Regions from separate parts of the Marinicrinis sediminis genome, predicted to be linked through region 2. Evidence: predicted binding sites of a transcription regulator. Region 2 holds the regulator's gene; the other holds the start of a gene.
What was found. Region 2 encodes NrdR, which represses ribonucleotide reductase genes. Its sites were predicted from a motif close to AACACNATATATNGTGTT; they were not measured.
Positions count from the first base shown of each region.

Region 1 (3,426 bases), on a different contig from region 2:
CTACCCAGCGCTGAATAGCGGCCTGAACGCGAATATGATCCTCCGCAGACAAATCCATGGAAGTCGCAAAGTGTGCAGGCAATGGCTCACCCGGATGCTGGTCCTTCCACTCCTGTGCAATCGGCACATACTGCTTGTCATAGCCAAGTCGGCTTTGACGGTAATATTCAAACGCGAAATATGGCTCAATACCCGTGGACGTGCCCACCATCGTTCCGGTGCTGCCTGTCGGCGCCTGAGTAATGACCGTAACGTTGCGCATCCCTTTTTCCGCAACCGATACACCCACTTCAGGGAACGCTTCTGTCATGTTCTTCATGAAACCGCTCTGCAAGAATTTCTCAGCATCAAATTGCTTGAAGGAACCTTTTTCATCTGCGATGTCTGAGGAAGACAGATAAGCTTCCTTCGCCATAAATCCGTAGATTTTGTCCAGGAACTCGAGGGATTCCGGGCTGCCGTAGCGAATGCCCAGGCGAATCATCAGCTCGGCCAGTCCCATGGTACCGAGACCCACCCGACGCTCAGCCTGCTGGTTTTCCTGGTTTTCCTCAAAATGATAAGGAGTACGATCAATGACATTGTCCAGGAAGCGAACCGAATAGCGAACCGTTGTCGCCAATTCATCCCACGCCACATCGTGCTTCTCTTCATCATAGAACTTGGAGAGGTTGATGGCAGACAGGTTACACACGCCCCATGCCGGCAAGCCCTGCTCTCCACAAGGGTTCGTACAGATAATCGGATTAAAGTACCAGCTGTTGGACATCTGGTTGTAGTATTCCATAAACACGACGCCTGGCTCAGCAGATTTCCATGCGGATTCAATGATCGTATGCCATACATCGCGCGCACGAACCGTATCATAATGAATCACGGATTTGCCCATGGCCTTCCACTCATCCATATTGCCGTTCCATTTATCATTGTAGTCCGGGTCCTTCGTATCCGGGAATACAAGCTCCCAGTCGAGATCTTCCTTGACAGCTTTCATAAAGTCATTGCTGACACAGACGGACAGATTCGCATTCGTAATCTCGCCCATCGTTTGCTTGACGGTAATGAAACGCATCAGATCCGGATGCCAGTCGTTGATCATCAGCATGAGCGCGCCTCTGCGACTGCCGCCCTGTTCGATCAGTCCGGTTGTGTAGCTGAACAATCCGCCCCAGGAAACCGCACCGCTCGATGTCCCGTTTACCCCGCGTACGATTGCTCTTCGTGGACGCAAGGAAGACAGGTTGATCCCGACTCCGCCTCCACGCGACATAATTTCGGTCATTTCACTGAGTGTTTCCATTATGCCGCCACGGCTGTCATGCGGAGACGGAATAACATAACAGTTGAAAAGCGTCAATTCATCACTGGCACCCGCTCCGGCGGCAATCCGTCCACCCGGTACCAGCTTCCAGTCATCTAATATATAACGGAACTTTTCAGTCCATTCCTGTTGTTTTTCAGGTGCTTCTACAGAAGCCATCGCCTTTGCAAGACGGTCCCACATTTCATCAGGTGTCTTTTCTACAGTCAAAGTCAACTGATCGATATTGGATTCCACGATACCGCCACTGCGGAGCTGTACCTTGACCTTTTTCCCTTCGCGGGCAATGACCTCGCCCACTTCCTTTGTAGGGAATTTCGGATCATCCTTGGTGAGGACCAGTACATAGTCGCCCACTTTTGTATTTTTCGTATCCGCGTCCTTCATGGCGTAACGGTCCAAGAAAATTTTCTCACTTAGTCCTTCTAAACGTTTTGACTGCATCGTTTTCAAAAGAACACCCTCCCATTGTTTACTCTTGCGGATAAAATCGAAAAAAGCTCAAATTCCCGCAATAACTTCCGTTTTCGATGATTTTCAAGAAAACAACCATATCTTGTATCATCCTTCTTCAACATGTATGTAGCAAGCACTACATCTTGTATGCTTGAACCATTATACACCACCACATGTTGTGTATCTAACGATATTTTTTCCGAATCCCTCATATACATCTTTAGATTGTGTATTTTTCTTTAAATTGCTCCGTGTATCTCATTTTTTTGAAGCTTGATTTTCTGATGAAGCGACAGAATTAGGTAAGATTCACCAAATCTTTTGACGGAGATATGAAGGGATTGTAAACTGAATATACATCTTTACTCCCTATTCTTAACCTGAAAATATCTGTTTGAAAAAGGGGGCATTACTCATGTTATTGTTTAATGGAGCCTTCGTCAATGAAAAGTCCGTATCCATTTCGTACCAGGATCGAGGCTTCCACTTCGGTGATGGCGTCTATGAAGTCTTTCGTGTGTATGATCATCAGGTTTATGAAATGGAGGCGCATCTTCAGCGGCTGGAGCAAAGCGCAAAAGCGATCCAGTTATCTTTACCTTATTCCCTGAAACAACTCGATGGAATGGTCGATCGACTCATTCGATTCAATCGGCTGCAAAATGGGACCGTATACCTACAGGTCACACGGGGAGCCGCACCACGCAATCATCCTTTTCCCTCTCCCCAACCCAAACCGACTCTGCTCGGGTTTACCAGTCGATTAGAAAGGCCGTTGGAAAAGCTCAAAAAGGGCGTTCAGGCCATCACCGTACCAGACATCCGCTGGCTGCGCTGCGACATCAAATCGCTGAACCTGCTGCCCAATACCATGGCGAAGCAACAGGCCAAAGAACAAGAGGCAGAGGAAGCCATCCAGCATCGGGACGGCATCGTCACCGAATGCAGCGCATCCAATATTATGATGATCCAGAACGGCACCCTGCGTACCCATCCGGCCAACCATCTCATTCTGCCAGGAATCACGAGAGCCGTCGCCTTGAGATTGGCGCAAGAACTGAACATACCTGTATCTGAAACCGCCTTTACCCTGGAGGAGATGATGCAAGCCGATGAAGTCTTCCTGACAGGCACCACCGTTGAAATCATGCCAGTCACCCATATTGACGGCAAACCGATCAGGGATGGGAAAACAGGACCTCAGACTCAATTACTCCAGCAAGCCTTCGAAAAAAACCTACCCTAAACCCATAAGAAGAGGCTGTACTGTGACGAATCACAAAAACAGCCTCTTCTGTCTGATTTCCTTCCTCTATCTCGATGTTAAATTCTATGTCAAAACTATCGAAGTCAACCTTATCTAACAATATATAGTAGAAACCCCGACCAATCCCGCTCAGACAACCCCAGTCCCACTATTGCACTTTTCCCAAGAAGAGGGCATGAAGACCTGCCAACGCCCTCTCCCTTCACTTCAAACCCAATCCAGGCGGAGGGAGATCCCCTAAGCCCGACATTTGCGTTCTTTGCAAGAAGAGGGCGTGGGAACCTGCCGGAGCCTACTTTCTCGTCCCTCTCAATCTCAATTTCCCAGCGGAGGGAGATCCCCTAAGCCCGACATTTGCGCTTTCTGCAAGAAGAGGGCATGG
Region 1 is NZ_JBHUMM010000004.1:22,241-25,666, reverse strand. It holds gene ACFSUC_RS03065 (adenosylcobalamin-dependent ribonucleoside-diphosphate reductase) at 1-1,774, opposite strand, end outside; gene dat (D-amino-acid transaminase) at 2,193-3,023, shown strand.
Region 1: ACFSUC_RS03065 (adenosylcobalamin-dependent ribonucleoside-diphosphate reductase) is a predicted target of NrdR. The motif match lies at 1,910-1,927, and genes of this name have one in related genera.

Region 2 (3,426 bases):
TATCAATTGAGATTTCTTTATTGAAGAAGAAGTAAGGTTTATGCATTTAACGTTGGTACATTTTGGTACAAAGATTGGCATTGAGATTTGAATTAATCATAAATCATTCATCAATGAAGAACACCGATTTTGAGAATTACAAAAAATTACGAAGGTGGGTGCAATGATGAGCGCACTATTCGAAAAGCAGTATGATGAATGGTTAGAAATGCATATAACTAACGAAAAAAATCCCAGACGTAGAGAAATACTAAAGAAAGGCTTGAGTCACGGAACCGTTAAATTTCTGCAATCCATTTGGTTCCCCACAATTGGAAACCTGAGCAACTTGTATCCTGAATATGAAGTTCGTGACCTAAACAATAGGTATCGTTATCTGGACCTAGCTTACATGCCAAATGGCACAAAAGGTTGTATCGAAATTCATGATTATCGCAGTCACGCCCGAGATGTTGATACTAGTCGCTTTAAGGATTTATGTATGAAACAAGCTATGCTGGTCCTGGATGATTGGTATTTTCTTCCGATTGCCTACTTATCTATTCGTGATGATCCGGAAGTGTGCAAGCAATTGGTACTGTCATTTGTAGGTAAGTTTTTATCCATTGATATTTCTTTGAAATTAACCTGGGCTGAAGCCGAGACCATTCGATATGCACGCAGGGTCATGCGAGCATTTGAACCTCGTGAGCTTGCTGAACACCTGCTGCTTTCAGAGAATCGAACCAGAGTTGTCTTACGATCTTTGTTGGATAAAAAACTACTTTTTGTAGCGAGTGGTATACAGAGATACCGCACATATCAGTTAAACGACTCATTCTAAAGGTTGCTACAACGGTTATTCATCTTAATAGCCGTGTAATTAGTTTTAAGGGTTGCTGTAGCGCTTAATAGTGTGAAATGGGCTTTAATAATACAAATGTAAGTAAAATAACAACACTCACAACCGTTAGAAAATAATTCGTTATAAAACAAGTACAATAAGCTCCATGAGAACCGTTAGCGGTGGCTTTATTGGGCATCAACTCATCTATGCACCAACAAGCAGCACTCCTTGAGCATTAACTCATCTATGCACCAAAGTAGCTGTATACCTTGAACATTAAATCGTCAATCCACCATTAAACAGTACAGTGCAGCATACAACAAAACAAAAAAACCGCAACTTCGCGCCAATGCGGTTGCGGTTCTTAATTTAGCAATTTTTGAAGGTTTAGAACTTTTATTTGAAGGTTTAGAACTTTGAAGCTTTTGATGTTTTTTGAACTTTTGAAGTTATAGAACTTTCTTTGAGCTATTAGAGCTTTTGAAGCTTTTAAAACTTTCTTTGAGCTTTTAGAACTTTCTTTTAGCTATTAAGCTTTTTGAGCTCTTGAATTTTCTGAGCTTTTTAGAGCCTTGGAGTCATAATTTATGGAGCCAAGGGGGATCGAACCCCTGACCTCTACGCTGCCAGCGTAGCGCTCTCCCAGCTGAGCTATGGCCCCGAATTGTAACCTGCTGTTGTTGTGTTTTCTTTACCTTTTCTCAAGGACAAGATTTATCTTAACAGAGGGGCCCATCAACTGTCAAGCATCTTTTCCGCCCAATTGATTCCGGCTTAACAGCATGTTCAATTCCTTCATAAACATGTTAATATCCTTGAATTGACGGTAGACAGAAGCAAAGCGCACATACGACACTTCATCTACTGGATACAGCTGTTCCATGGCCAGTTCACCCACGACACGGCTGTCGATTTCAGCATGAGCGGTCTGACGAAGCTGCTGCTCCACTTCAGATACAATCTGCTCCAGCGTCTCCACCGAAACGGGACGCTTCTCACAGGCGCGAATGAGTCCGCGCAAGATCTTCTCCCTGCTAAACTCTTCACGGCTGCCGTCCTTTTTGATGACAATCAGCGGCGTTTCCTCGACCATTTCGAAGGTTGTAAACCTGCGCTGACATTCCTCGCATTCCCTGCGACGGCGAATGGATTTGTTATCGTTTGCCGGCCTCGAATCCAGCACTTTGGTGCCGTTATGATCACAGTATGGACATCTCATCTTTTTTCTCTCCTCTGTATCTGTCGTTCATCGTCTGTTTGACACGTTAAAGGGTTGAAACAATTACCAAGAAAAAGAGGTAATGAAGTTCACGATATCGTTACATAATAGAACTACCAACGTCAAGGAGGTGAGACAACATGACAAGAACAAACGCATTGGTCGTTCCTCAAGCTACTGGAGCGCTGGATCAACTGAAATACGAAGTGGCTCAGGAGTTGGGGATCGCAGTTCCTCAAGACGGCTACTATGGTAACATGGCGACTCGCGACACTGGAGCCATCGGTGGTCACATCACGCGTCGCCTGGTACAAATTGCTGAACAGCAATTGGCAGGTCAATACAAGTAATCCCAAGAAGCAATCACCGGAATACGTGTACACTCATCACATGCAAGGCATAGCTGCTATCTAATGCAGCTATGCCTTTCGTTTCGTTTACAGCTCATAGAGGTCCTCATATTTCTTGTAATAGTACAGCACCCTCTGAATGTAGTGCCTCGTTTCTCCAAAGGGAATGTCGGCTATGCGGTCGGCTTCGCCAGACCAGGTCTGCTGTTCCAGCCATTTGATTACATTGCCGGGTCCCGCATTGTAGGCACCTGCCACTAACGCTATTTTATCATATTTATCCGGTGTCTGAACGCCGGTCTGCTTCATAAGCAATCTTTGCAAATACGCCAAATACCAGGCCCCTAGATCAATATTGATATCCGGTCTATGGAGGCTTGACCGGTCCAGGTGCACATGATGCTGCTGGGCGATCCATTCGGCGGTTTGCGGCATGAGCTGCATCAGGCCTGTTGCTTCTTTCGCAGACAGCTTGTCCGGATCATAATTACTCTCCACCCGGATCACCGCAGCGACGAACAGGGGATCAATATCATGCTGCTCGCTGCTAATGACGATATCCGATTGATAGGAAATGGGATAGAGCATTCTTCCCAGCCAGTGGGATTTATAAAAAAGGGCAATTAGTAGTACAATAAGCAACAGGAGATAAAAACGCTTTTTCAGAAAAAAACTCATTGCTCAACCCGCCGGGCCGCGTTCCTCATCGTAACAGGCCCCTTTCTATATCTTTGGTTTCCATTCATTCAAATATGCGATCACTTGCTCTCTCGTCTGGACCAATGTCCCCTGATTATCAATTACGAAATCTGCCCGCCGCTTCTTCTCCTCAATCGGCATCTGTGCCTGTAATCGCTGTCTGGCAGCCGCTTCATCCAGGCCATCCCTGTCCATCAGCCGTTTCAGCTGCAAGGTGGTTGGTATGTACACAACCATAACGTTTTCAAACAGATGCACCAGATCAGATTCATATAACAACGGCACATCCACCACCACCAATCGATTTGGATCGGCCTGTTCCAGTTCTTCCA
Region 2 is NZ_JBHUMM010000014.1:104,187-107,612, reverse strand. It holds gene ACFSUC_RS08775 (transcriptional regulator) at 167-823, shown strand; tRNA gene ACFSUC_RS08770 (tRNA-Ala) at 1,415-1,487, opposite strand; gene nrdR (transcriptional regulator NrdR) at 1,569-2,045, opposite strand; gene ACFSUC_RS08760 (small, acid-soluble spore protein, alpha/beta type) at 2,186-2,395, shown strand; gene ACFSUC_RS08755 (lytic transglycosylase domain-containing protein) at 2,483-3,073, opposite strand; gene coaE (dephospho-CoA kinase) at 3,119-3,426, opposite strand, start outside.